Regions from separate parts of the Bacillus sp. SORGH_AS_0510 genome, predicted to be linked through region 3. Evidence: riboswitches for the same ligand, from Rfam matches in the RefSeq annotation. Region 3 holds a riboswitch; each other region holds the start of a gene.
The links. A riboswitch is a leader RNA that binds a small molecule or an ion and turns the genes downstream of it on or off. The one in region 3 is predicted to bind cyclic di-GMP.
Positions count from the first base shown of each region.

Region 1 (10,171 bases), 2.4 Mb from region 3:
AATTCGAATGAGTGCTGGCTGGTCGGATGTTGCTACAATTACAACTGACTTCTTTAAACCCTCTTCACCTAGGTTCTGTTCAATAAAATCGAGGACTTCCCGACCTCTTTCGCCGATTAAGGCAATTACATTTACATCCGCTGTCGTGTTCCTTGATATCATTCCAAGGAGTGTACTTTTACCCACACCACTCCCTGCAAAAATACCCATCCGCTGACCTTTTCCCATCGTTAGTAATCCATCAATTGTCCGAACTCCCACCCCAAGTGGTGAATGAATCCGGGGCCTAGTGAGTGGATTAGGCGGTATCGCATGGGTAGGAACTTCTTCTAACCCTAATGGTAATGGTTTTCCATCAATCGGCTGACCAAGACCGTCTAGTATCCTCCCTAAAAGCTGTCGACCTGCTTTTACCATCATTTGCTTCCCACTTGCGACAACATCACAACCAGGACCAATTGATCGTACTTCACCAAGCGGCATAAGCAGTACTTTATTTTCTCTAATCCCGACGACCTCTGCTTGAATGGGAATTTGTGAATTGGTTGGGTAAATAGAGCACAATTCACCAATTCTTACATCTGGCCCTTGTGATTCAATAGTCAATCCAATAATTTGTGTTATTTTTCCATTTACCCTTACCGGATCCACACTGCGAATGAGTTTGGCATAGTTTTTAACTGAAAGCACCACTATCGGGCTCCCTTCTCGCTTCTAAAATCACCTTTTTAATTTCTTCAATTTGTGTATCAATCCGTGCATCAACACTGCCATATGCGGTTCGAATAATACACCCTTTAGAAGAAACGGAATGGTCCGGAATGATTTTGATTTCTGTTTCTCCATTAACTACAGCTACCAGATGCGGTCGTTGTGATTGGATAAACTCAAAATCATCAGGGTGAACACAAACAGTAATAAATTCTTTTTCTTTAAATCGTAGGATGTGTTGTTTTATTAATTCAACAAACTGACTGGGATTACTGTTTAATTCTGTCTTAATAATATGTGTGGCAATTACAGTACTAAGTTCAAGTAAAAAAGGTTCTGCTTCTGCAATGATGGTAGACTTTTCATCATATGCCTGTTCCAGTAAGGCTTGTACTTGATCCATTTTTCCTTGGTATTCTCTTAATATTTCAAACTCTGCTTCTTGTTTGCCAGTAGTGAACCCTTCATGAAATCCCTTTTGTTCCGCTTCAACAGATAAAATTTCTAGTTTCTGATGATTTTCGTCCCACCATTGACTAATTTTTTCTTCTGCTTCCTTCTCACGTAAGCGGGCTAGATACTCTGCATTTTCAATGATAGCTTTAGCTTGTTCTTCAGCCTCTTGAATGATTTGCTTTAGGTTATCATGAAACACAGCATCACTGGTTTCTTGATGCTGTGAATGAATGGAATCGTGGTCATTTCGATTAAAAATAATCCTTGGTTGCGAAATGACTTTTTTTTCATCAAGGACGGATAAATTAGAAGACTTAAACACCTTAGAATAAGACGTCATCCGAACCACCTCTAGCAATGACTACCTCGCCAGAATCTTCTAGACGACGGATAATAGAAACAATTCTTCCTTGAGCCTCTTCCACATCCTTAACTCTAACTGGCCCAAGGTATTGCATTTCCTCTTCGAACGTATCGACCATACGTTGTGACATATTTTCGAAGATGACCTTTTTGACTTCTGGACTTGAAGCTTTCAAAGCAAGAAGTAGGTCCTGATTTTCGACTTCTTGAATCACACGCTGAATGGCACGACGATCCAACGTAATAATATCTTCAAAGACAAACATACGTTTTTTGATTTCATCTACTAATTCAGGATCGTTCGATTCAAGCTGCTCAAGAATGGTCTTCTCAGTTGTTCGATCCACACCATTAAGGATGCTTACAATGGACTCGATTCCACCAACCACTGTAAAGTCTTGACGGATGGTAGATGCAAGTTTTTGTTCAAGAATGTTTTCAACTTCCTTAATGACTTCAGGGGAAGTTTGTTCTAGTACTGCTATTCTCCTTGCAACATCCGATTGTAATTCTTCAGGCAAGGAAGAAAGAATCATGGATGATTGCTGCGGCTCCAAGTGTGCTAACACCAATGCAATCGTCTGAGGATGTTCATTTTGAAGAAAATGATAAATTTGCATGGCATCCACACGTCGAGCAAAATCAAATGGTTTCACTTGTAATTGAGTCGTTAAGCGATAGATAATTTCCTGCGCACGCTCTTTCCCTAATGCAGATTCTAATACATCTTGTGCATAGCTAATGCCACCCATTTGCAGGAAGTCTTGTGCAATACACATTTCATGAAATTCTTTCAAAACTTCTTCTTTTTCTTTTTGATCTACTTTCTGGATATTAGCAATCGCTAGGGTTATCTGGTCAATTTCTTCTTCAGGTAAATGCTTAAATACCTTTGCAGAACCCTCCTTGCCCATCGCAATAAGCAATATCGCTGCTTTTTGTTTTCCAGTCAACTTTAATGCTGAAGCCATGGGACTTAAACCTCCTCTTCGTGTATCCATGTTCTAATAACTTTTGAAAAATCTTCCGGTCTTTGTTCAAGAAGCTTCTTCAATTGACTTTCCACACTCATATCTTGCTCAGCAAAATATTCTTCTGGTTCTTTAACGTTTGCAGATGATGAGAATTCCATTTGTTCCTCGAGTTCCTCTTGCTTTTGTCTTCTTTTCCGTAACAACATCCAAATCAGTCCCCCAAGTAAAAGGAGTCCTCCAGCAGCTGCTGATCCGATTAACAGCCAATTTTGCGAAGATCCGATTTGCTTAGCTGTATTCGTTGCAAATGTATGTGGAAAAACAGTGATTCGCTGATCAATCTCTTTTTGGCTTAAATTCGGATGTCCAAGCGCCGTCCGTACTGTATTCGCCACAATATTTTTGATATTATCTTGTGTTGCTTTTGATAGAGTATTGGATTTGGCTGAATCCGGCTCCACACCCACATTGATTGTAATATCTTCTATTTGATAAGGACTTTTGATGATTTCATTATTAATTCTATTAACTTCATAATTGACCCTATTTTCAGACTCTTCATAATTGCTATCGCCACCAGAATTAGATCCTACATATCCAGGTACATCGGTTTCGCCTGTTCCGACTACCCCACCGGCATTTGAGCCTGACCCACTATAAGTCTTAGAAGTTTTTTCTGAGCTGATGGCGATTCCGTTATTATTGTCATCCGTTGGTTTAACTAATTTTTCTTCTGTTTTGACTTTATCAAAATTCATTTTTACAAATGTGTGAACGAACACTTTGTTTGTCCCTAGAATGTTTCCTAGTAAACTCTGAAGGTCCTGTTGAATATCCCGTTCGACATTTTGTTGTACTTTCCGTTGTTCATCATATTTATCAAGTGCTTGTTCCTCATCATCAGTTTCAGACAACGCCAGAGTCTCACTATATTGGTTCATTATCGTGATGTTTTCTACTGGCAAGTTAGGAACACTTCGAGAAACCAATGTATAGAGAGCCTTAATTTGCTGCGAACTTAGCTTTGCACCTGGTTCAACCTCTACCATCACTGAAGCACTAGCTTTTTGTTCATCCTCTTGTCGGATAAACACTGAATTTTCAGGTAAAGTTACTATTACCTCAGCATTTTTAATTCCATCTACATGCTTAATTACTTCTGCAACTTGGTTTTGCATTGCTTCACGTTCAAGAATATCGTACTGTCTGTCAGTCCCTCCAAACGAGAGATTTTGTCCAAAAATATCATAGTTGATTTTGTTATCTTTGGGATACCCTTTTGCAGCAAGACTAACTAACAAATCCGGTGCATCTTTTTTAGGAACTTCTATACTTGTACCTGTGTCAGAAAGTTTATACCCTGTATAGCCTTCCTTGTCCAATTCTGCTTTTATGTCTCCAACTTCCCTTTGAGATAATTGGCCAGTATATAACGGTACATATTGAGGTCTTGACGCAAAAAAAATAAAGGTAGAGAGGGCAACTATTAGAAATAAAAATGTCCCTACGATGAGTCCTTTTTGTTTTGAGCTCTTGGATTTCCACCAGCTTCCAAATTGCTCCCCTGTATGTTTAAGTTGATCTGTCCATGATCGTTTCATCTCTCACCCTGCCCAGCTTTCTATCATTCTATTAAAACTGCATCCGCATCATTTCTTGATATGCTTCTACTGCTTTATCTCGTACAGTAACGGTTAATTCTAGAGCTACCTTCGCCTTTTGTGATGCAATGGTTACATCATGTATGTTATTTATTTCCCCTGCCGCAGCTTTGACAGTAAGATCGGAAGCTTGCTTAACAGTTGTATCAACATTTTCCAAATACCCTTTTAGTACATTAGAAAAGGAGGTTGTAGTCGAATTTGATTCAACATTTTGAGTTGGATTTTGATTAATTTTGATTAATCCACTATTTATACCGGAAACGTTCATTTATGTATCCTCCTAACGTCCAATTTCTAACGCTTTTAACATTATCGATTTGCCAGTGTTAAATGAAGTAACATTCGCTTCGTATGCTCTAGACGCAGCAAGCATGTCTACCATTTCCTTTGACAGGTCAACATTTGGCATCATCACATATCCATCAGGATTTGCATCTGGATTTGCTGGGTCATAGACCGTTTTGAATGGGGTCTTGTCCTCAACGATTCCAGTAACCCTTACTCCTTGTAACTGTGATTGCGATTGTTTTTCCATTGCCCCTTGTAGTATTTGGTTAAAGGACTTCTCTCTAGGCTCCATGCTTACCATTTTTCGACGATATGGTTCCCATTTGCCATTGACATATGTACCTCGAGTGGTTTCCGCATTCGCAATATTGGAAGAAACTACATCCATTCGTAAACGCTGAGCTGTTAATGCTGAGGCACTTATATTTAACGAATCAAACATGTTCCTTAGCTCCTTCCTTTAATAGCAATGGACAATTGTTGAAATTCACTGTTAATTTGTTCGGTCAGTGTATAATACCAAAGGGAGTTTTTCCCCATATTTGTCATCTCTTCATCGATATCAACGTTATTTCCATTGTTCTGCATAACTGAATTTGTATTTTCCACAATGCTGGCTGAAGGTATAAATGATGATTTGCCAATTACTAAATGACGACTATTTGTACGATTTCCTTCAAAACTTGTTTGATTACTTAAATATTTTTTAAAGATATCCTCAAACACTACTTGTTTTGTTTTATATCCTGGAGTTTCAGCATTTGATATATTATTTGAAATCACCTGTTGGCGTAAACTGGAAGCATCTAATGCCTTTTGTAGGAGGTTAATATTTGTCAAAATGCCCCTCCTCCTTTCCACTCGTAAAATTTGATATTTTTTGATAAATATCAACAAAATTATCAACATTCAATCATCAATATACTATAAAAAAGGTCTATTAATCTACACTTTTTTACAAAGGAAATTTTTGTTATAGAACATTTTGAGATTGAATTAAACCTTTAATTGACTAAAAAATTTACTTACACCTGAAACCCAATGATGATTAAGGTTATTAGGGTCATTATCTGCACCAACAGGGGCATATTTACCTGCAATTTTTGAAATGGTTGTCAGCCCTTGTCCAAGATAGTTCTTACTTAAATTTCGGGCCATGTCCATGATACTTTCTTCAATAGAGGAGTATGACTTTAATCCATTTTTGCCCATCATACCAGCGATATTATTCTTAATATAAGCTGCTTTTGATGTTCCATTTCCTGTTTCATGCTGTGCAATTGCTACAAGTAATGCAGGGTCCACATTAAATCTCTGTCCAGCTTGAACAAATGCTTCCCCCATTCCTTTTAACTTACCGCCAAGCACTTCATCAACTTTATCAGCATTAATGGACTGAAATCGTAACGGTTCTCCTGAAAAAGAAGATAACGAATCCTCCCCTAATTTTGAACCCTCATTAGTAATGGTCATATTTTCTAAGAAGGAAGGCAATGAAGGTTGGATTGCCGTTGGTATTTCATTTTTCATTAATTCATTTAAGACCGATGTAAAAAGGTTTGCAAAGTCTGAACTATTTGTCCCTACCTGTGTAGTTAAATTTTCGTTTCTTGACATCGTACTTGTTAACATCGTTTTGGTAAACCAATCATCACCTATTTTCAATGGTAAGCTCCTTTCTTATGGGTTAGATCGCGCCGTCTAGCATTCTACTTACATCTACTAAACAATCCTCAGTAAGCATTGAAATGCAAGTTAATTGGCCATTTTCAATTTTTCCTTCAACTAAAACAATCGTATCTGTATCCTCTTCTTGCTTCATTGCAAGAATCTGCTTTCCCATATAAACAATATTTTTCACAATATAATAGGAACAATTGATTGGATATCCAAGTGTTATCTTAATCGGATGCTTAAACAATGGTTTCCTCTTTTTAAATTCCATTAAATCTAAAATCTTGTTGTTGACATGTTCGTCTGTCTTTATCTGTTGTAGGAACATTCTTTTTTTCCTCTCCTTAACCCCCATGTTAAAGGACATAAAAATAACCCCGCCTTTCAGAAGGGGGGTTAACAGACAAAATATCTTTCAGAGGGTATAGAAGTCCTATACCTATGTAGACATTTTATACCTAGGAAAAACACCCTATCTATTAGGCAACTGGCTGGCATAGTATATTCCCTTAGCCCCTTTAGCTTTGCGTCACTGATTTTCATCAGTTTTGCCTTGATCGAGATTCAATGTTTTCTTGTAACTAAATAATCTCTAATCAAATAATAGAATGTTTTAACAATATAGAATACCCGACTTTTTACCTAATTTTGTCGAATTAACTAGGTATTTAGTCCTAATTTATAGAATATAAAGGTGTTTCACCTAGTTTTTTGTCATATTTTGTTAAAAACTACAAATAATATTTACTTTTTTCGACATTTTCTATGACAAATTTACCTTTTTGAATCTAAAAAGATACCATTCGTTTGTTTAGTGTAGTTCCTATACTGTTGAGAGACGAGTTTTTGCTTCTTTTGTTGATTGATGAGAATTTTTGTTTCAGACAATTTTTTTTCAAGTAAAGGAGCGAATTCCTGATCTAGTTGAAATGTGTCTTTTAACAATTTTAACTCTGATGATGAATAAACATAACCATTTACACTATTTTTTAATTCATCCACTTTACACATAAGTGTATTTCGATCGTCTAAAAGTTTTTCAAATTCCTCATAATTTTCTTCTTTTAATAGGTGGCACATCTCTACTGTCACTTCATATATCTTCTTAAGCAATTCATTCATTTTTAATTCAGACCCTAGCTATTAGTTTTAACTTGTTTCATGGCAGTCGCCCAAGTTTCTGATAATTCCACGGCAAACTCTTCTACTTCAACAAGTATTTCCTCACTTTTCTTAAGGTTCGCTTCAATCAATCGTGATTTCATAAAGTCGTACATCGGTAGTAATTGTTCAGAAATACTATATTCTTTTTTTAAGGTTACCATTAATTCACTTAAAATATCTTGTGCTCTTAAATTATAAGTGTTACTTTGTTCTAGTCTTCTATCCTGCAAGGCAGCTTTTGATAGTCGTATAAATTTAACTAATCCTTCATATAACATAAATGTAAGGTCTTCTGGCTTTGACGTAGTGACAGCTTGTTTTTGATAGGCTTGGTAAGGATTATTTAAAACCATTATTAACTCTCCTTCTTTACATGCATTTCTTGTTTTTATGATTATCGGATAGTAAGAAAAAAAGTTAAGTCCATCAAAAAGATGTATTTTGAATCATTTTGATTTTTTTGGATAAGTTAATATATTCCTCCACTTTAGAAAATATATAAAAAAGATATTCCATTGTTAAAATGGAGTATCTTTCCTTCGTTTTTCCTTAGCTTCCAACTTGAAGGACAATGCCAAATCCATCAATAATATAGTTAAGTCTTTGATTATAGGATTTAAGATTCTGTATTTTAGCTGCATCCCCTAACTTATTAAATGCAGTAATCTCTCGTGCAAGCTTAGAAACTTCTAGCTGTAAATCGTCATTTCGTTTTTTCTCTAACCTTAGTTGTTGTTCTTTCTTAACCAGTTTTTCCCTAAGTGCTTCTTTTTCATGGTTGATGGTTGATTTCATCGTCTCCATTTGTTGAAGAGCTTCTTGGTTTTGAAGAGCCATATTGGTTAATTGGTATAAGCCTCTTAACATTTCATGTAAATTTAGACCGGGCAGTTGTTGGACATTGGTAATAAGACCGGATAGAATATCTAACAAATCACCGTCTTGTAATGATGGAGTGTTTTGAATTTGTGCTATCTGTGGCGTATCATCCAATTTTTCAATTGAAATTACTGGTACATTGCGCTCATTAATAGTTGTGAACTGAATGCCATTTTGATTGGCTTTTTGAACTTTTTCATGGGACTTAAGAGTTGAATAATATTTATAGTTTACAGATTGATAACCTCGATTCAACAAGTCTGCTGTTTCCTCTAGAATCTCTGTAATATTCAATGCACCCTCGTCTTGGCGGTCTCTAATATATTGAAACATAAATGAAATTTCATTTTTAGTCCATTTTCGGTTTGTCTTTTTTGAATCTAATGTATTTTGATTATTTTCATTCATATGGAACATCATCAAATTGCTAAAATAAAAGACTAGTGATCCATTACTTAATTTGTTTTTATTTTCCAACTCATGAATGAAAGACTCTTCTGATTGTCCTAATTCCTTGTTCGTTAATGACTCTTTAAGCTCAAATAATGCGGATTTCAAACTCATAAGAATACCTCCTACATGATTTTTAGAAAAGAACGATTGGTACAAAACATAAAACCTAAACTACAATCATACATCTATCAAAATCATTTGTCATCCCAAAAACACTATTGGTTTGTTCTCTTACTATATGTATTCGTTCTTATGAATTTTTTATGGGTGTCTTTTCATCAAAATAAATAATTGTTACAATTTACATCAATATGTTAATTATATAAAATTTGTAATTATCTGTAAACGTGTAGTTTGATAAATAACAGAGAAAATTTGAAAAATAAAAGAGAAAGCCTTCTCATTTTGAAACGAGAAGGCTTTTATGTAGATACTTAGCGCACTTTCAAACGAATCTGTCGCTGTTTTTCAAAACAATGTTGGATGATTTTCATTTGGTCTGGCCGTTTGATGGAAGTAAATTCAAGCGCAACATAATTTCTTTCAATTTCTCTCATCAAACTCACTCGAATAACTTTACCCTTAAACGGTACAGAATCGATTTCTTTACTACGTGCATCGGGCACAAATAATGTTCCTGCAATCTCTTCGTCTTGATAAAAGGAAGAATCTAGTTTGGAGGAGAATAGTACGCCTCCAGCACTAATATTGATAGTATGTAATTCATTTTCTTCTATCATTAAACGTAAATTGGAATTGACCCGAACATTTTCTCTTTGCTGGATTTTTATGATCTCATTTTCCTTTGGTTTTGCTAAGCGTAATAAGGGAATGGTATCTTTCGTTCTGCCAAGGATTTCTGTTGTAAATTGAAATTTACTTTCTCCAGTGAGATAGGAAATTTCTAATTTTATCCCTACTGATATCAAACCAATAATCTCACGATCTAGTGGAATACTGATAAGTATCTCGGATTGGCCAATCTCAGCAATATTGGACCTACAGGATAGTTCATAGTCCATAATATCAATCATTATGTTTTGGTTCACTTTTGGATACATAAAGTCCTCCTGGTGTCTATTTCTATAGAAAAAATTAACATTCTCTAATTATATCGGTAATTGGTAATAAAAGTTAAGAGGTAAATGATAAAATCACATAAAAAAAGCAGTCACAATAAATTGTGCTGCCTTAATGTAATTAACGTAAGAAATCTACTAATGAAGGCTGAATGATACGTGCACCAACTGATAAAGCCGCACGTTGAACATTCTCTTGAGTTTTCAGATTCGTGATAACTTCCGCCATGTCTACATCCTCTTCACCTGATAGTAGGCGTGTCGTAGACACCTCAAGTCCATCTATACGAGAAATACTTAACTCCATTCGGTTCATCCGTGCCCCCAATTCAGAACGATGTCTGAGAAGGTTGTCCATTTGACCATCTAGTTGTGCAATATGATCTGTTGAACCAGGTGTAGCAGAGCGGAAATCGGATTCAATATCCGAGAGTACTTTAAAAATACCACCTGCTCCATCGTTGTT
Region 1 is NZ_JAUTAU010000001.1:3,059,895-3,070,065, forward strand. It holds gene fliI (flagellar protein export ATPase FliI) at 1-696, opposite strand, end outside; gene QE429_RS15730 (FliH/SctL family protein) at 677-1,507, opposite strand; gene fliG (flagellar motor switch protein FliG) at 1,491-2,501, opposite strand; gene fliF (flagellar basal-body MS-ring/collar protein FliF) at 2,507-4,105, opposite strand; gene fliE (flagellar hook-basal body complex protein FliE) at 4,137-4,436, opposite strand; gene flgC (flagellar basal body rod protein FlgC) at 4,449-4,898, opposite strand; gene flgB (flagellar basal body rod protein FlgB) at 4,904-5,296, opposite strand; gene QE429_RS15760 (glucosaminidase domain-containing protein) at 5,453-6,121, opposite strand; gene QE429_RS15765 (hypothetical protein) at 6,144-6,458, opposite strand; cyclic di-GMP riboswitch class I at 6,610-6,693, opposite strand; gene QE429_RS15770 (flagellar protein FliT) at 6,905-7,252, opposite strand; gene fliS (flagellar export chaperone FliS) at 7,267-7,647, opposite strand; gene QE429_RS15780 (hypothetical protein) at 7,844-8,737, opposite strand; gene QE429_RS15785 (flagellar brake protein) at 9,061-9,687, opposite strand; gene QE429_RS15790 (flagellin N-terminal helical domain-containing protein) at 9,827-10,171, opposite strand, start outside.
Region 1: it holds a riboswitch for cyclic di-GMP, as region 3 does, so the genes downstream of both, QE429_RS15765 (hypothetical protein) here and QE429_RS03245 (sensor domain-containing diguanylate cyclase) in region 3, are expected to answer to the same signal.

Region 2 (10,171 bases), 3.7 Mb from region 3:
GAATAGCTACAATAAATAACATCATAATATACCCGATACTTTGCCACTGAGAAACAGCAATGACAGCAAAAATAGCAGTCTCAGATTCCCCTAACCAGGCTCTTGCTAGATTCTCAAGTCCTAGCATTTTTAATAGCCCGTTTAGAATCCCGATATCCGGATTATAGACAAAGGTAAACAGCAACGCGATGACAGTCATTGAAATGACAACTGGGAGGAAGAATACGGTTCTGAACAAGCCACTGATGAATCTCGTTATTTTATCCTCAAGTATAGCGGCTAAAATGAGCCCGCCAAACACCTGAAAGATAATTGAGATCACTGCATACCAAAGATTATTTTTTAATGCTATATAAAAAACTTCATCTTTGAAAAGATTAAGGAAATTTTCAAAACCAACAAAAGTCTTTTCTGCTGAAAAGGCAGAAAACTCATAGAAACTATAAAATAGATTTTCAACAATTGGATAATAAACAAAAAGGGCTAAAAAGATTAAGCAAGGTGCAATATATAGGTATGGTAACCATTTGTTTGTATTTTGCATATGAACTCCCCTTTTTTAAAGGCGTATCTTTAGAAAAAAGGTGGTCAAGTTGCAACCACCTTTTCGGTTTCCTATTTTTTCGCAGAATCCTTCACTTCTTTTGCTGCTTTTTGAACATCTTTCATTACCTCTTCTGGACTCTTCTTTCCATCCAACATTTGCTGTGCTCCATTTAAATAGGCATCCACAATTTTAATATCTACAGCAGTGTCAAACCATAAGTAAGTTTGCTCTGCGTTAACAATTAGATTAATAGCATCCTGTTGAAGCTTAGATGCATTCGCCTCTGTTGTTGTCCCCTTTACCGCACTGTATTCACTTACTTCTTTTAATTGCTCTGTCCCTTTTTCCTTCGAAGTTAAGAATTTAACAAATTCCATTGCTTCTTTTGGATGCTTGGTTTTAGATGAGATCATGATGCCTTCAGGTGCCGCAGTAATCGAATTTGGATTCCCTTCTCCACCCTCGATACCGGGTACATTAAACACCCCAAGGTCTTCTTTTAGAGATGGTTCAATCAGTCCAATTTCTGCTAGCTGGAAGAAACCGATTGCCGCTTTTCCACTATTAAATAGTTCACGAGAGTATTCGTGATCAACAGAGTTAACTCCTTTATTAAAGTAAGGCTCAAGTTCCATGAATTTCTCCAATGCTTTTACGTAACCTGGATGGGAGAAATCACCTTCAGGATTATTAGAATCATAATCTTTGTTAATCACATCTTGTGGTACCATCAATTGATTTAATGTTCCAATATAATGAGAGATCGTCCATGGCGCTTTGCTTCCAAATGTAATTGGAGTGATGCCAGCAGCCTTAATCTTTTTAGAAACATCAATTAGTTCTGACCAACTTTTCGGAACCTCAATACCTAAATCTTTAAATATCTTTTTATTGTAAAAGAAAGCTTTCCCATCAGTAGACCATGGAATTCCATATGTCTTGTTATCTAAAGTAAATGCATTGAATTGCGAGGCAATAATTTGATCAGACCAAGCCTTATCTTCTTCAATATACTTAGTTAAATCCAGTGTTTGTCCTTGACGTACGAAGTTATATGCAAATTCTCCACTCCACGAGAAAAATACATCTGGAGGGGTGCTGGACCCTAGAACAACACGAATCTTTTCTTTATATGAATCATTCAATACCGCTTCAGTTTTAATTTTTATATTTGGATGAGATTTTTCAAACTCTTTAACTGCTTTTTCAAAATATTGCTTCTTAGGTTGATTAGGCCAGCGGTGGAAGAATTTTAATTCTACTATCTCTTTTCCATTCGATGAACTTGAACTCTTAGAGCATCCGGAAAAAAAGGATAGGAATAGAATAGCAATCATACTTAAAATAAATAACTTCTTCATTATGGTTCCCCTCCAGAAAGGAATCAGTTTCTATAATTAAAGTAGTGGAAATTAGCTATTTAATTTGGGTTAGTATTCAACTGTCCACATATATCTTCTCTTTGATAATGGATGGTTCCGAGCCTCTGCCAACTGATCTGCATATTTTCTTAAAACATAGTTTAAGACTAGTGGAGCAATGTATCCTTGTACTTCTTCTGCTACACCCGTAAAATCAAAGTCTTTTGCATCAAGGACAACTAATTTCTTACCATATCGTTTTGAGAAGGCGAGTGCTCTTTCTTCTAACGGTCTTGTCTCATCTAATCCAAGCAAAATAATAAAAGGTGTTTCTTCATCAATAATTTCAAACGGCCCATGAAAGTATTCGCCTGCGTGGATAGCATGTGAATGAACCCATTGCATTTCCATAAGGATACAAATGGCATAGGAGTAAGCAACACCATAGTTTGCTCCACTTGCCATTGTATAGATAATTTTTTCATCTTTATACTCTTTGCCGAAATCTTCTGCATTCTTTTGATAGAGTGCAGCTGCTTTTTCGTAAACATTTTGTAAATTCTCAAGACTTTCTTCTACTATACTAGCTTTTTCGTTATTTTCAACCACTTTCAGCACACCAAATACTAGTTGATATAGCACAGAATAATTAGTTGTGAAGGCATTAGCCCCTTCACCCCATTGGTACTTTAAAACTACATCTGATGCTAGTGCTAATGGCGAGCCTTCAACGTTTGTTAAAGAAACTGCTAATGCCCCTTTTGATCTTGCAAATTTTGCGGCTTCTACGGTTTCAGGTGTTGTCCCAGAATGTGAGCATAAAATAACTAGAGAATTACTTCCCAGTTTAGAATGATTCCGATGGATAAATTCATTTGAACTAAACAGATGGGCATCAAGGGTTTTTGCCTCACGATCAATTACATATTTGCTTGGATACATAAGAGCCGAGGAACCACCACAAGCTACGAAGTATACATTCGAGATATTTCTTTTTTCAACCTCTGCTAAAGCCTGTTGCACTTGATTTTTTAAATCAATTACTAATTCTGTCGTCATTTTTATTGCCTCCCTGTTCACTATATACAACATACAACTTTATATAACGTTATATATTGTTATATATAAATTACTATATTTATTTCACCTAGTCAATTGAATTTTCAGAAAAATAAGACGACAATTTGCGACAAAAAAAATACACCTGCTAATCTAAGGACAGGTGCACCAAGAAACTATTGATTCCAGATTTTCATGAATAACAGATTAAATGCTGCTATGAGTCCATAACAAAAGCCTAGTGTGTGTTTATTTAAAAAGAACAAAATAATGACTGGAAGGCCAAATATGACTATCTCCAACATTAAAAAAGGCATGCTAGATAATGTGTAAGGTGCTTTAGGGGCTCCAAACATCCCCCAAATAACAGCGGCTATCATTGGAGCTCCAATACCTAATACTATGTTTATAACTGTACTCTGGCTCACATGGAACCCCCAATAGCCAAGAATGATAAGTACTACTATTTCCAATGTAAATCTAATGCCTAGATTTATTGCTTTTAAAACTTCCATCCTCACCACTCCTTTAAAATAAAAACAAGTCCCATGGTACTAAGGGACTTGTTTTAGGTCTTCTACCTTTAGTTTTCCGTCTATAATTAATACTTTTTCAAATGCCTCCACAATTTCACTTCGATAATGAGAACCCGCTAATCTTTTAAGTTCAGCTATTGCTATTTTAGGATCCAGACCTTTTCTATATACACGGTCCGAAGTCATTGCATCATAGGTATCTGCTACCCCTATGATTTGGGCTTCTAATAGAATTTCTTCACCACTAAGACCTGATGGATATCCGGATCCATCTAACCTCTCATGATGCTGTAAAATAATATCTCCAATATGACCATAATAGGTTGATTTAACCATCTCGCACCCATCCCAAGAGTGTTTCTTTAGGATTTCAAATTCTTCATTAGAAAGTTTTCCAGGTTTATTCAAAATTTCTTCAGGAACATGAATTTTTCCCACATCATGAAAGAGGGATGCAAAATAAAGATTTTCTAGCTTTTCTTTCGAAAGTTGTAACTGTTTGGCAATTCTCACAGAATATGTCTGCACCCTAGCACTATGTTGATAGGTATATTGGTCTTTTTCTTCTACTTGCTTAACAATTTTTGTTAACTCATTAATACTCTCGCTTATAAAGTGAAAAGCAGGCTGAGTAGTGAACCAAATTAACTTCATATCTGTTAATGCTTTAAAATAAGTAGCATCTTCAAGGTGATGTATATAAAAATAATCACCAGATTTTAAATAAATTTTAGTATCCATTTCTTCATAGACACATTCTCCATTAACTATAAAGAAGAATTCCATTGTTTCTGGTTCTTCACCTGGAAAAACATAAAAGGTTTTCCCTTCTTTTATTGTTTGTAAGATAACTTCTGAGCCGTCACCTTTTGCTATTAAACTAAACTCAGATGTTGAATCTATTACTTTTTCTAAATATTTCCCGTTCTCCCCAAGGTGAAGACCATTCATGTTAAAACCCCCAGACTCTTAATGGCAAACACGAATCGGGTCAATCCAAACCCACTTTCCTCCTAGCTCCACAAGTGTCCAGTAAGGTTCTGCTTGGATGCCCTTTTCTGCTGCCTTATTGATTGCGTCCGTAGACATTTTTAATGTAACATTATATAAATCTGTAATTAATTTATCCAAATCATTTGAAAATTTCTCAGTTCTTTCATTATGTTTCTCTAATTTTCTATTTATTTGTTCATTAAGCTTTTCTATTTTTTTATCAAGTTTTTCCTTATCATATCCTTTTTCTAAAGAAGACTGCACTAAACTATCAACTTTTGCTTTTATAGCTGACATCCTCTCATTAATTCTAGCTGTTTCTTCCTCTATTTTACTATTTAGATCAGAAAGCTCACTTCTTATTTTTTCTACTTTGTTTATATCATTGGTTTTTACTAAGTCCTGTTGTAATTTGTTTTTTTGATCTTTTAATTTAACAACAGTGTCGCCTTCCTCTAACTTTTGAATATCTCTTATGTACTGAGCCTCCAGCCCATCAGCATCTTGAACTGCTTTTGCAATTTTAGCTTCAATATCTTGGTTAGTTTTTTCAATAGAAGCAATAACCTTCTCATAATCTGCTGGAGTAGGCTCTGCAGCAAATACGCTTGTCCCAAATGATGACATTAAAAGGACTGATAGAGAAATGGCAAATACTTTTTTCAACATGTTTTTCCCTCCATTTTTTATTCCTAGTGGCTGTCATGGAGTTAGATAGAAGAGGACTAAAAAAAACATATGCAGCTGGCTGGCATAGCAATCAAACTTTAGCCCCTGTAGCTTTGCGTCCTTATCTTTTCAAATAGGTTGCCTTTTAGGAAAATGTACTCACAGTCATTATAATTGTTGGAGGTATATATTACCACAAAAAACACCATATTTTACTGAAAAAAAATACTATTCCATTTATTTCGACATTTAAACACAAAACCTGCGTCATTTCTACAACGCAGGTGTTTTGGACTTCCAACTTATTCGTTTGCTTGGAATTGAACATTGGAAAATACATTCTTTCTCCTTTTTTCTCTAAAAATAAATCCTGTTAAACAACAAATTAGTACAAACGGGATACTTGTTTTATAAAGATCAGCAAAACTGGATGCAATTGTTTTATGAGCATAGGCACTCACCTGACTTCCATATGTCTTTATTAATTTCTTATTGTGAGTAATTTCCTCATCTACCTGTTTTTCCACTTGTTTATACACCATTTCTTTTGCTAAAACTCTCTGATCTTCTGGCAATGTGGAAAGCACTTTTTCTACATTCCCATCAATCAGCTGTTGACGTTCTGTAGTAGAGATTTCTTCCTGATTTGCTTTAAGGTTTTGCTTTTCTTTTTTAATTGATTTTTTTGTTTCACTAAAGATTTGTTCTTTTGCTGATTGTGGCAAATCTAATTTTTCAAGCCTTTGAGCCGCAAAATGAACAACATTCTGTTTCTTATGTTGAATATTATTGGTCAAGCCTGCAACAAAGATTGCTACTGCTAAAACGACACCAACCTGTCTAAGCATAGAAAACACACTTTGGGAAGCTGTTAGCATCTCCCCTTCAAATGAGGATGTACTTGCAATCGTGGCTGAAGAAATAACAAAGCTAAATCCGAACCCAAGCAAACTGCACAACAAAATAACCTGACTAGAAGTACTATGAATACTTAAGTTGTGTAGCAAGTAGTAAGCAATTCCCATGATCCCAAACCCAAGTATTACTGGAATCGTAAATCCTATTTTTTTCGTTAACAAACCTGCAAAGTTGGAAAATACGAAGATGGCGGCAGATACTGGTGTAACTAGTAATGCGGCTTGAAGCTCTGTCTTATGTTGGAAGTTAGTTAAAAACTGAGGTAGTAGGACCATTACACCGATGAGGAAAATAAAACCTGCTGTCACTGTTACAACCGATCCCGTAAATAACCGGTCTTTAAAAAGAATTAGGTTAACCATGGGCGATTTAGACTTTTTCTCTGCCATGATAAAAAGAACAATAGAAATAATCGTAATAATATAGCAAACCATTGCTTGCATACTATCCCAGCCCCATGTATTTCCTTTAATTAGCACTAGGTTTAGTGGAAAGATTGCAGCAATAGAAAAGAGTAAGCCCAACCAGTCAATTTTTGACTTTACACGACTTTCATTTTTCAGTGTTAGTATGAAAAAAGCACTGATCATGGCCAGCAGACAGATAGGTACATTCACATAAAATACCCAATGCCAGCTAAGCTTTTCGGTGATAATGCCTCCAACTGTCGGCCCAAGTGCGGTGGCTAGCCCTTGTGTAGCACCAAGTAAGGTTAATGGGAGCGTTCTTTTTTCCAACGGCATGGCCGCAATACCGATAACCATGCTACAGGGGATTAAAATGGCCGCTCCAAAGCTTTGAATAAACCGTGCTGCGATTAAAGAATCTCCAGTTGTGGCTAGACCGCAAAGCGCAGAACCTAATCCAAAAACAAATATCCCAAAAATAAAAAACTTATTTCTACCAAACATTTCAGCGAACCTTGCCATAGGAATAGCTAGGACGGCTATTGTCATAGTGTATACATTTAACATCCACGAGCTTGTTTCCAACGAGGTATGCAGATTATCCTGGATTGCAGGAAGTGTAATATTCATGATTGTTGAATCCAGCATACAAACAAATATCCCCAAACACATCAGCAAAACGACCTTCATTCCACCTGTACCCTTCATTAAGGTTACTCCCCTTTAGCTTCATTCATTTTTTTTAGTTCCTCATCTATCATTCCTAGAATCATTTCTGCTTGACGGATCCCAAACTCTAAGGTGAATCTTTTATTCGGTTCCATGTTTGGGTGCAAATTAGCAATTCTAGTCAAATTATCATACATCGCTTGGTTTTTTCCTCTTTCCTCCAACAACCATTCCATTACCTTTTCTTTTGTGGTAAACCGCCCGAAAAAGATTCGGATTAAGATATCGGATCTTGTCACAGTGGGGTTGATTGGGCTGTTTAGATACGTTTGAAATTGTTTCTTTCCACTTTCCGTAATCACAAATAGATTTTTGTTCGGCTTACCGTCTTGCTGGATGATTTGTTTTTCCACCAGACCTTCTTTTTCCATCTTTCTCAGCGCTGGATAGATTGCCCCGAAGGAAGCATCAAAAAAGTAAGAAACAGAGTTTTCCATCATTTGTTTGATATCATAGCCGCTCATTGGCTCGTCATATAAAAATCCTAGGATTACGTCTTGAATGTTCATTTTGAATCACCTCATATTAATTATGTTTATATTATCATTGTTAATATAAATATTGTCAATAGTAAAATGGATAATTTTATCAGTTTTTAAAAAATGCCCCTTTGGAATGGTTATTTGTCACTTTGATTAATTACCAATTGTCGCTTTTATTCTCTTCAATAGGCTCTTGTCAAACGACTAGTTACCGTCCGTCTCTTTTTTTCTCTACTACGGGCTTTAGTCACGCCGACTAGTTACCTTCCAGCTCTTTTTTTCTCTTCAACGGGCACTAGTCACGCCGACTAGTTACCTTCCAGCTCTTTTTTTCTCTTCAAGGGGCACTAGTCACAACTACTAGTTACCTTCCCTCTCCTTTTTTCGCCTTCACGGGTACTAGTCGGTCCATTAGAAAAATAATAAAGTCGACGGCTTCTCACCATCGACTTTAACCTGAGATTACTCTCCAATATTATTTTCAAACCATTCCTGCAATTCCCTTAAAGAGGTAAAACTAAATATCTCCTCCCCATTCTGACCATTATCAAATCCAGCATTCCCTCTTAGTGTAATCTCCCCCTCATCCTCAGAAATTAGGATGGCATAAGGATGATTCACATTTATGTACCTCGAATCTAAATCCTGATCCAGCCAATTTTTGCTGCGCAAAAATGCTTCACAATGTTCCATACGCTTCCCTCCTTACCCTTTATTGTTCCTTATAATAAAAAAAGAAGACAAATAAATGTCTCCTAAAGATTTTTTTTGATGAACTGTAATGTTTCTTCTATTATGAATGCTTGATCATTATCCAGTGTTGCAACATGATAGCTGTCCTTCATCTGATGAATTTCTTTTACAGAAGAGCGAATACCTTCATAAATCATTTGTGAATTATTCGGCGGCACCACATGATCCTCTACCGAAACAAAAATTAGTGCCGGACAGGTAATTTTGTGAAGGTCTTCTTTTATCTGATCCATTAACATTAAGATTTCCTTGATGGATTGAACAGGTGTCTTTTCATAAGCTAATTCCTTCACATCCGCTTTTTTAATATCAGACCCAATCGCATCTAAAAACCTTACACCTTCTAACGAACGAACAGGGGCCATTTCCGGAATGTCCACAGCTGCGTTAATTGGAATAATCGCTCGAATCTCTGGATATTTTTCGGCCATGTATAAAGTCAATGTGCCCCCCATCGAAAGGCCAGTGACAAAGATTGTATCGCAGCGTTCTTTTAACCATTGAAATCCTTCTTCAATGGAAGAAATCCAATCCTGATAGGTAGTTTGCTCCATTTCTTCATAGTGGGTTCCATGACCTTTGAGCCTCGGTCCGCACACCGTATATCCAGCATTCGCGTAAGCCTCTCCTAATGGCCGCATACTTTGAGTTGTACCTGTAAATCCGTGTGATACTAATATTCCAACTTTATTTCCTTCGAAGTAAAAGGGTTCTGCACCTTCTAATATTGGATAATTGCTGGTCATATTCTTCCCTCCATCACATTATTTTTCCTCACTTAAGAATGTATTCGCTTCCATATAATAATTACCTCCCTGTGAATAACATATTTTCTAGTGGATATTGTTAATAAAAAGCGCAACATTTGTTGATATCCTTAATCAAAAAATATAACCTATCCACAGGCGTGAATAGGTTACCAACAATTATTTTTGCTTGTAATAGGTAATTGCTAAGGCAAATGCCAGTACGGTACCTTTTACAATATCCATTGCATAGTACGGCACCGACATCATAACGAGACCATTCTGAAGGATACCGATTAATACGGCACCAGTAAATGTCCCAAATGCATTCGGCTTACCTGCACCCAGGACTGAAAATCCAATAAAAGCTGCAGCAACAGAGTCCATAAGGTACGGCGCACCGGAATTGATTTCAGAGGTCATAACCCTTGAGGCAAGAACAATCCCACCAATGGAAGCGAATAATGCTGAAAGTAAATATGCTGCTATTTTATATTTATTAACTGGAATCCCTGAAAGTCTAGCTGCCTCTTTATTACCGCCAATTACATACATGTAACGCCCATGTTTGGTATAGGTCAGAAAAATATGCACTAAAATGACTGTGATCGCCATGATGATAATAATCCATGGCACTGCTCCAATTTTTGCAAAGAATGGACTAATTAAGCCTGTTGCCATAGAGCCATCGGGCAATACCATGTTTTGAGAAACTGTTGCCCCTTTTGTATAAGTTAGAGCCGTGCCTTGGATGATAAACATAGTCGCCAAGGTCATCAGCATGTCCGGAATCCGCAACTTTACAATCATGAAAGAGTTTAAAGCCCCTACAAATAAGGAAGCCGCAATCGCAGATAGAACCGCGACAACTGTATTTTGCGAAAACCAAACAAACATTGAAATAACAATAGCATTCGATAACGAAGCTACTGAACCAACGGATAAGTCGAAGCCATCGACAGATAATGATA
Region 2 is NZ_JAUTAU010000001.1:4,283,043-4,293,213, forward strand. It holds gene QE429_RS21800 (carbohydrate ABC transporter permease) at 1-544, opposite strand, end outside; gene QE429_RS21805 (ABC transporter substrate-binding protein) at 616-1,908, opposite strand; gene QE429_RS21810 (SIS domain-containing protein) at 1,978-2,967, opposite strand; gene QE429_RS21815 (YrdB family protein) at 3,144-3,482, opposite strand; gene QE429_RS21820 (HD-GYP domain-containing protein) at 3,522-4,454, opposite strand; gene QE429_RS21825 (hypothetical protein) at 4,473-5,165, opposite strand; cyclic di-GMP riboswitch class I at 5,233-5,318, opposite strand; gene QE429_RS21830 (DHA2 family efflux MFS transporter permease subunit) at 5,468-7,198, opposite strand; gene QE429_RS21835 (PadR family transcriptional regulator) at 7,204-7,728, opposite strand; gene QE429_RS21840 (hypothetical protein) at 8,164-8,394, opposite strand; gene QE429_RS21845 (alpha/beta hydrolase) at 8,457-9,200, opposite strand; gene QE429_RS21850 (ABC transporter permease) at 9,381-10,171, opposite strand, start outside.
Region 2: it holds a riboswitch for cyclic di-GMP, as region 3 does, so the genes downstream of both, QE429_RS21825 (hypothetical protein) here and QE429_RS03245 (sensor domain-containing diguanylate cyclase) in region 3, are expected to answer to the same signal.

Region 3 (10,171 bases):
TGGACGTTTCCATAGGTGAACCGATTGGGCCGGCGCTGGAGAATGTTATGGGTGCTCCTGATGGGATGGGGGATGCAGAAGGAGGACGTGTGCTACTCTATAAAAGTTGCCATTGTGGGTTAGGTGTAGATTATGATTACGCGGATTATCCAGATACACCGGTGTATACACTCCAGCTGCCTATTCAGTTATCGTATGATGATGTGATTGAAGCTTTAGGGAAACCGGAGGAAGAGGGAATGAGTGAAACAGACTCTTCCTACACGCTCTATTATACAGTTGGCGAACACACGTTATTTGTTAAGAGGAGTGAGGGGGCGGTTGCTAGTGCTCCGTTTGATTCGATTACATTAAAGTAAGTTTACTAGAGAGAGAAATGTTGACAACACGGGGGGAATAGCAGGTGAGGAAGTTTGTAATGGGGTGCAGTATCACTGGTTTGCTTTTCAGCTTAGCAGTGGGTTGTACCAGGCAGGATGATATGGTCAGGGTCAATACGGATATTATGGAAGCTTTGCGGACATGGAGTGTCTATGAGGATCTGGACGATGCCTTTCCGGAGGATGTGATTGAGATGGTGAATGACATCGATCCAACTTATGATACCAAACCCTATTTGGCCAAGGAAAAACCGAAGATTATCTCCAGTCACAACCTGATATATAGCCTTAGACATGGGGAGAAGGAAGTGTCACATAAGGGCTATCTTAAGTTATATAAGAACTTTGAGAAACGATATAATTCGATTACGACAGTGAAACAGCATCCGATTACGGCGATGGATAAACTGGAAGATGAGTTAAATGAATTTCGGTCTGTTATTCCTAATTCAGGTAAGGACCTCTATTTTCATGGGCAGATTTGTACCATTATTGATGAGATTAACTGGTATCGAGAGAAGTATGAGGATGGGGAAAAGGATGATCGATCTTGGAGGGAAGAGGAGATTGCGACTCGTTTAGCGATGCTGGCGGTGGTGGCTGAATTGGTCGGGGATCACCCGGATATCTTGGATTTTGATCGGAATTCTAATTTCCAACAGTATGTATCTGATTTTGTTTCGGCGCTTGATATAAAAGCGAATCTTCAAGTAGAGGCACCCGCTGTGGATGAGGTGGTGGAGGAAGAGCAGCCTGCTGTGACGGAACCGGTTTCGACGGAGCAGACCATGACGGATGAAGATGCGAAGAATGCAGCTCTCAATCAGGCCATGGCGATTGTCAATGAGAAGATTGAAGGGATGGCAAGCATTGTTGCGTATGATGGGGATTTAGATACCAACGGGCAAACCTATTATGCTTTTTACTGTACACGAGACGATGGCTCGGGCGATTTCAGGCTATTTGTGAATTCGGGTGATTTTAAGGTGTATAAGGATGATCAGGGGTTTGATACGGAGTGGGTGCCGGAATAAGAAGAGATAAAAAAAGGGGACAGTCCCCCGTTGCGCTAAAGCGCCGGGGGACTGTCCCCGCTTTTTCTTATTGATTTTTTCAATAAGGGCCTTTTGAAAACTCTTATGTAAATTTTATATCCTCGCCATTAAACATGGACCAAGTTTCATCTAGCAGTTTATCAATATTGTCCCAATCGTTATTAATATCTTTTTGGACAAAATCAAACATCTGATTTTCCTTTTCATACATGCCCCATTTTAATTGTTGAAATCCATATTTAAAGAAAGCAATCCATTGAGGGTAACTGATGGAGAGCGGGTTCTTTGTGATAGCCACCTTACCTGCATTTGCTGCAGTTGCAATCATATGAGCAGAGAATAACATGGTTTGGAGCTTTGGTTTCTTGTTTCCTGGTGTATCAAATGGTAATGAATCTTTGATATCATTTCCCTCGATCATTCTTTTAGCAAAATAGGAGACTCTAACAATGACCTCGATTAGCAAGGTTGGAATAGACATAGCCAAAAAGTGAGAGAAGTCATATCCCTGCCGATACATCATCCGAGAAACTTCTCCGATTGTGTAATTGCCTCGTCCAATACTCCCTACCTGCAAGAATTGTAATAAAGGCATGAGTGGAGCTGGAAGGCCGGCAGAGGTGGAAATATCCGATTTCATATGACCAAACACCCTAGCAAGGGCTTCAAAGATATTCATGCCAGCAATATCTCTGCCAGCAATATCAACATTTTGTATAATCAGTTTCCCGTGCTTATCGATGGCAGTAAACCTGCCTTTTAATATATCAAGTGTTCCAAAAATGAAGCCAAGTAAGGGGTCATGGCCTAATGATTGAAACCGGTGCGTTCTCGCGCCTAACCCCTCAACCGTTTGATTTAAGCCTCTGGAGGTAGAAGGATCATAGGGAACCCAATTTCTTCTTTCAAGTTCATGTATTTCTGCAGGGGTGAGGGCACCTTGTATCTTTTCTTTAATCAGATTGGATAATGGTCCCCCATCGTGTCCCTTGCTCCCTAACATGCCAGGATGTTTAGGCATTTGGACTAAAAAGATGTCAATGATAGAAGCTAATACACCTGCAACTCCGCAAATGGACCAATCTATCTTATCTAGCCTATGGATGGATTTGAAATCCCCTCTTAACAATTCAATGCGATTTTCAACCCCTTGGATTTCTTCAGCGGTTAGAATATCAGCAAAACTAACGGAATCATTAGATGAAGTTTCAGCATCTGCCAATAGATCATCCCATGACCGAAGTGCCAGTTTTCTAGGTTTTCGCTCACTTGTTTTTTGGTTCATGTTCATGTTTTCTAGGCTAATCCCCAAACTGCGTAAAAGGTCTTCTGATTCTTGAATAGATGAATCCATCGTTTTTTTGATGTGATCTAGTTGGTTACCCATTTCTTTTAAGTTATCTGATTGGTGCTTTAGAATTTTTAGCTTTTCTAGGTCTGCTTTACTTGTTATGTATTTATCGGATGGACCTGCTTTACTCATGCGGCAATATCCGCTTTTAGGTCTTTAATAACCCCTGAAAGAAGGATATTTAAGGAGTTTAAATATTCGGCCCGTTTCTGTGTTTGGTTTAAGTCGTTTTTTAATTCTCTAATGATTGCATCGTGTTTTTTAATAGCTTCCTGTAATAATGCTTCCTTTGTTTGTACCAGTTTTTTCTTTTTAGAAGCAGAAAGAAGGGCATACCCGCCAACACCGAGAATCACTGCTGGTGCAGCTAGTACACCGATTCCGGCAACCATTCCGCCACCTACGATGGAACCAGCTGCAGCTAAACCTGAAGTAATTCCTGCCGCACTTAATCCAGACACGCCAAGGATGGATAAGAGTCCTAAGCCTGCAGCTCCACCTACTCCAATCCCAGCAACAGCACCGAGTACCTCAGGGATGTCACTTGTTTCAATTGTCCTTGTTCGGTCCTGTACGGCTGCTCCAGCCTCGTTAAGAATTTTTTTAATAGGTTCTAAAGCTTCCATATTTTTATACAATACCTTTTTTGCCATTCCTATCTCTCCCTTTGGTGAAAAATGCACTATTCTTATTAAAATAATAGAGCTTTTTAACTAGATTATAATACTTAATTTAGAAAAAAAGGATTAGTTTGTAATTTTTTTATTTTAGGGAATCCAAGGGGACGGTTCTGGTGGTTTTTTTCTTTTTCGTGATGACTAAAAAAATTGGTAGAACCGACCCTTTAGGTATATTGACCTGGTTATATTTTACAATTATAATTTAGATATATTATTATACATGTTTGATTATATACATATGTGTGAAGGGCAAATTCATTGAAAGATGAAGACGCAAAACTATAGGGACTAAAGTCGCGAGACAATGTTAGCCAGTTACCAATAGGAATTTTCCAAATCAATGGACTAATCTATGTTGGGTTGGTCTATTTTTATTGAGAAAAATAAGTAAGCTTTTATCAGGGAGATTGGAGAAAACGACATGAAGGTAACGGTCATCCTTTTATTAGTAGTATTTGTTGGTCTTCTGGTATGGATTCTTTACGGAATGCTTAAGTGGAAAAGAAAATTTCAAACCATCTCCCAGTTAGTAGAAAGTTCAAAGGACGTTGTCTATTACTATGAGGTACCGAAGATGAAGTTTACCTATATAAGTCCTTCTATTGAAACCTTTTTAGGCAAAGGGGTAATTGAAGAAGCTGAATTAAATCTTTACGCCCCTTTTGAAAGGGTTCATCCTGATGATTATGAAACGCTCATGCGTAAAGTAAGCGGCAATATGGATTATTCTGAAATCTTCATTCAGCGTTGGAGAGACAATAGTGGACATTATAGGTGGTTTGAGGAATACGCGAGCCCTATCTATGAAAATGGGCAATTAGTGGTCATACAAGGAATTATGAGGAATATTGATGAGAAGGTAAAACTACAACAGGCATTAGAATATCGAATATATCACGATCCTCTAACGGATATTTATAATCGGGAATACTTTGAGAAGAAATTTGAAGAGCTTAATACCTATATAAATGTCCCTGTTGCCTTAATCGTTTGTGATGTAGATGGTCTTAAATATGTAAATGACCATTTTGGCCACAGGGCGGGAGATGAATTAATCAAAGGGGTTGCAGCACTTATCAATCAATACTCCACAGAAGAGATATCCGTTTCACGAATTGGTGGGGATGAATTTGTTATTATTACGATTTATCAGACAGAAAGTCAAGTTCAACAACTTATATCTGATATTCGTAAAGATATAGAAAAGTATAATGCTCATTCATTCGAATATACGATTAAAATGTCTATCGGATATAGCTATGCATTCAGTTCAATAGAGCAAATGGAAGGATTATTTTCTCAGGCAGATAAAAAAATGTACGAAGATAAAGTGAGCAGAAAAAATCGTGTGTTTACGTAGGTGAAGCACCTTATAGCTCCAAGTCTTTTGTATTGGGGTTATGCTCGTTTTAACTAAAGGATTAATTAGTTTAGCATATAGGAAAAATAGGTGAAAATGCAGAAAAGGGACGGTTCCGATGGGTAGGAAAAAACCATGAGAACCGTCCCTATGGCATTCTATGGTGATATAGTTTAAAGGTTATGGAAAATTAAGGGGAGACGGTGAAAATCATGGAAACATTTCTTGAAATTCTATGAGAAGTTCTGAAGGGGGTTATGCGTGAATTGAGCGCATATTTCTTTCGGAAAAACGTTCTAGAAAACAAGAAAACTACCCCGCGCCGTAGCAAGCAAAAGGGTGGTTCTCACCTTGCTAGAATTGCATAAATTTATCAAACTAAAAGGCCCATCCAAAAAAGGGATGGGTCGATTACTCTAACTATATATAGGTAAATTAGAATCAATATGTCGTAAAATTTCTTCAAAAGTAACCATATTCCACGCCGCTCGGCCAATAAACAATCCGTCCACGTTCTTACACGAGAGATAGCCCTTGAAATTATCGGTATTAACGCTCCCGCCAAACAGAAGCGGAACATCCTTCGCAGCATCCTCACCATACAGATCAACTAACACACAGCGTAAATAATTATGAATTTCCGCTACATAATCCGCATCAGCCGGTGTCCCACCCTCACCAATCGCCCAAACCGGTTCATAAGCAATCAATATATTGGATAGTTGTTCAACAGTGATACCAAACAAAGAAACCTTCAACTGTTGAGCAAGCACCTCGTACGACACCCCAAAATCCTTCTGCTCTTTATTCTCCCCAATACACACCAGTGGCCTCATCCCATGATTAAGAGCAGCTTTAATCTTTTTATTTAAATCGTGATCATTCTCATTATAGTATTGTCTTCTTTCGGAATGACCAAGCTCCACAAGATCAATTCCTATCTCCTTTAACATCAGAGGACTGATTTCACCAGTGTAGGCACCCTTATCCTCCCAATGCATATTCTGTGCACCAAGCAAAATATCATGACCGCTTAATTCTTCTCGTATTCTAGATAAGGAAGTATAGGGAGGGATAATAAACAATTTGATTGAACCGTTCAAACTACTAGCTAATTCTTTCAACTCTTTGCAGTACTCCAAACCCCCTGCGAGTGTTTTTGTCATCTTCCAGTTGGTTCCAATCCAAATCTCTTTATCTTTCATTCTACATTTCCTACAACCCATTCTGCCATCGCTTCAAAAATAATTGCAACTGTCGTAGCCCCAGCATCCTGATGACCAATGGCGCGCTCTCCAAGCGTTTTGGCGCGGCCGAACTTCGCTATGAATTCCTTTGTCCGTTCAACACCGGCATTGGCCTGAGCCGCTGCCTCCTGCAATGCCTCTGATAAGTCGGAATAATTAGAATTATTTAGGGACAAAACAGCCGGCTGGAAGGCATCAATCATAGTTTTATCGCCCAAATCCGCTTTTCCGCGTGTTTTAATCGCTTCTAGTGATTTTTTCAAAAATGGTTGCCAATGTTTGTAAATTAAGGGTCTTATGTTCCTCAAGACCTTTCACGCCGCCAACAAACATGGTTCCAAAGATAATGCCGGATGCTCCACCCATGGAGCTAATCATCGACATCCCAATTGTTTTAAACACTTCGTTAATGGTAGGAAGCTCTTTTTGATTTAAATTTTCAATCGCTTTTTTAAAACCAACAGACATCCCGATACCATGATCACCATCACCAATAGCACTGTCAATTTCTGTTAAACGCGGCTTGCTCGCAATTACTTTTTCCCCAACAAATTGAAACATTTCCTTTGTTTGTTCAACTGTTAATTCAAGTCGTTTTTTTGTATCTGTCATTGGATATTCACTCCTTATTTTTGAACATAGAACGGAGAATAGGCAGGGGCTGCATAATATTTCTTCAATTCATCATCCAGCTTTAGTAAAGTAATGGAAAAGCCGCCCATTTCTTGTGTGGTACAATAGCTGTTTACATGTGTATCAAAAACCTTAATATCTTTTTCCTTAAGAATCTTCGAAACTTCTTTGTTCACAATAAACAATTCTAATAGAGTGGTAGAACCTAAGCCATTAACAAGCACGCATACTTCGTCGTTAGCAGCTAAATCCATATCTGCAAATAACAGGTCCATCATCTCGGACGTTAATTGATTAGCAGGCAACATTTGAGAGCGCTTAACTCCTGGCTCACCGTGAAGACCCATTCCAAATTCAATTTCATCTTCACCAATGGAAAAAGAAGCATTTGTTTCACCCGGAATCGTTCCAGGAGATAAAGCGACACCGATAGAACCGGTATGATCATTAGCTTTAGCCGCCACTAGCGCGACTTCCTCTAATGATAATCCAGAATCTGCGGCTGCTCCTGCAACCTTAAATACCATCACGTCTCCGGCAATTCCTCTTCGTTCACGCTTTTTATCTTTTGGAGCCGAAGCTACATCATCAGAAATAGCAACAGTTTTTGTTGCAATTCCCTCAAAATCAGCAAGCTCTGCAGCCATATCAAAATTTAAGACATCTCCTGAATAGTTACCATAGAGATACAACACACCTTTTCCAGCATCGATGGCTTGAGTTACTTCTAGAATGGTGTCTGGAGTTGGTGCAGCGAAAACGTTTCCAATTGCAGCCCCATCAGCTAAACCGTTGCCAACGAACCCAAAGAATAATGGTTCATGACCGCTGCCTCCGCCGATTAACACTCCCACTTTGTCTTTCTTCTCTTTTAATACAATGCCGTTGGTTGTTTCTGTTTTTTTATAAAAATCACCATAGGCCTCAATCACACCTTCAAGCATTTCGGGAATAACGTTTTCAACATTGTTAATGACCTTTTTCATATCACACCAACTCTCTTTTGAATACTTTCATTTACTTTTGTTTTTCATTGTAATTTGTTTATAGTTTTCTGTCAAATTGATTTTTAACAAGTTATAACGTTAATTGGAGTTTTCTTTAGTTGCTCTAAAATTTCTTTTGATGCTTGGGAATCAGTGATGATGGTATCAACTTCTTCGGTACTTGCAAATGGTGATATGGAGACGTTCCCCATTTTTGAATAATCTAGCAGGGCTACTACTTGCTTAGAAGCATTTTTCATAAGCTTTTTCAATTCTACTTCATATACATTGAAATCTGTAAGTCCATCGTCTATGGTAAAGCCTTTCGCTGAAGTAAACATAATATCAACGTTGATTTGCTTAAGAAGGGATGCTCCCATAACACCTTCCACCCCAATTGATCCAACCCGTAATAAACCGCCTAAGAGGATAACCGTTAAATTAGGGTTTTCCTTCAATTCCATTGCTGATGCAATTCCGTTGGTGATAACAGTCAGCCTCATAGATGATTCTTTTAAAATACGCGCTAATTCTAAGGCGGTGGAACTAGCATCTAGGATAATACATTGGCCTGATTCAATAATTTCATAGGCTTTTAAGCCAATTTTGCGTTTTTCTTCTTGATTTTTTCTTTTGCGCTCGGAAAAAGTATTTTCTGTTTTCACTTTCTTTTGTTCAATGGTAGCCCCGCCATGTGTTCGCGTTAGCTGTTTATCTTTTTCCATAGCGTTTAGATCGGAACGTAATGTCGCTTCTGAAACCTCTAGCTTTTCAGCTAGCTCCTTAACGGTTACACGCTTTTTTTCACGTAGGATTTCTAATATTTTTTCTCTTCTTTCATTTGTAAACATTTTTGACAAAATGAATCCACCCTCTTTATAATTCGACAAATTTCTTACATCCATTTTACAACAAAACCCTTAAGGACACACAATTTATCATCTTAGTTTATTTTAAATATAGCATAAAAAAAGAAATCGAAAAATACAAAATATAAAAATAGTGCTATAAACGAAGGTAAATGAAAGTAAATAAAAATAATTGTTGACTAAGTGAAAACGTATAATATAATTAAGTCAATAAAACTTACGAGGTGATGGGAAAATGAAAATTGGAATTGGGTGTGATCATAATGGCTTCGATTTCAAAGAAGCAATTAAAGATTACCTTCAGGGGGAAGGAGTAGAAATCATAGATTACGGATGTCATTCTTGTTCCTCTGTTGACTATCCAGATGTAGCATTTGAAGTTTCAAAGGATATTATTGGAGGGAAGATTGAGCGTGGGATTTTAATTTGCGGCACTGGTTTAGGGGTAGCGATTGCTGCTAATAAATATCCTGGTATTCGTGCTGCAACCTGTCATGATGTTTATTCTGCAGAACGTGCTCAAAAAAGCAATAATGCACAAATCATGACCATGGGAGCACAAGTCATTGGACCTGAACTTGGTAAGAAATTAGCAGAGGCCTTTCTTAAATCCTCATTTAACGAAGAAAGATCCGGAAGAAAAGTTCAGAAGATTATTGATAAAGAGAATGAATTTTTTAGTAAATCTAGCTAATCAAATGTTTTGTAAAACAATACCAAATTTCAATCAATACCAAATAAATAAAAGAAAAAGATAATAAATAAAAAAAAGAACAAATTATATTGACAATATTCGAAAAATTCAACAAAATAAAATCATTAGATCTAAGAGATGTTTTTTTAAAACTTTTTGAAAGCGTATTCTGAATGTTATGAAGTGCAGTTGACGAATGTTAGTCCTAAAACTATAGCCATTCAGAAACTATACGTTTATGAGTGGAAACTAAATGGGGGTAATAAGATGAAAAGAAAAGTCGGTATATTATTTGCTTGTCTTATAGTTTTCATAGGTGTGTTAGCTGGTTGTAGTTCTGAAAAGAGTTCATCTGATGGCGGAAAAGTAGAAAAAAAGGATCTTAGATTTGTCATTGTTCCTAAGGTAGTTCACCCTTGGTTTGATGAAGTAAATAAGGGCGCAAAAGCTGAGGCAAAAGTTTTGGAGCAACAGTTAGGTGTAAACGTGAAAATTGATTATATTGCTCCAACCACTGCAGATGTAACGGAACAAAATAAAATTCTTGAACAGGCAGCATCAACCCATCCGGATGGAATTGCAGTTGACCCATTAGATGCAAAGGGTAATAAGCAAGTTCTAGATGAAATTAGAAAACAAGGTATAAAGGTTATTGTGTTTGATTCACCTTCACCAGAGGGTTCAGGTATTTCTAGTGTAGGAAATGACTTCTATGAGCAAGGGGTCATTGCAGCAGAACGCTTGGCAAAAATACTAGATTACAAGGGGAAAGTTGCTATAATGCAGGGGTTCCCAACGGCTCCAAACCACCAAGAGCGTTACAAAGCACAAGTAGATACATTGAAAAAATATCCTGGTATAACAATCGTTGATGGTGGAATCGATAACGACGATATTCAAACAGCTCAACAGCAAG
Region 3 is NZ_JAUTAU010000001.1:620,094-630,264, forward strand. It holds gene QE429_RS03225 (hypothetical protein) at 1-359, shown strand, start outside; gene QE429_RS03230 (hypothetical protein) at 404-1,414, shown strand; gene QE429_RS03235 (hypothetical protein) at 1,518-2,918, opposite strand; gene QE429_RS03240 (hypothetical protein) at 2,915-3,439, opposite strand; cyclic di-GMP riboswitch class I at 3,705-3,789, shown strand; gene QE429_RS03245 (sensor domain-containing diguanylate cyclase) at 3,888-4,826, shown strand; gene QE429_RS03250 (triose-phosphate isomerase) at 5,243-6,031, opposite strand; gene QE429_RS03255 (DAK2 domain-containing protein) at 6,028-6,336, opposite strand; gene QE429_RS03260 (DAK2 domain-containing protein) at 6,311-6,685, opposite strand; gene QE429_RS03265 (dihydroxyacetone kinase subunit DhaK) at 6,700-7,692, opposite strand; gene QE429_RS03270 (DeoR/GlpR family DNA-binding transcription regulator) at 7,776-8,543, opposite strand; gene rpiB (ribose 5-phosphate isomerase B) at 8,797-9,255, shown strand; gene QE429_RS03280 (substrate-binding domain-containing protein) at 9,523-10,171, shown strand, end outside.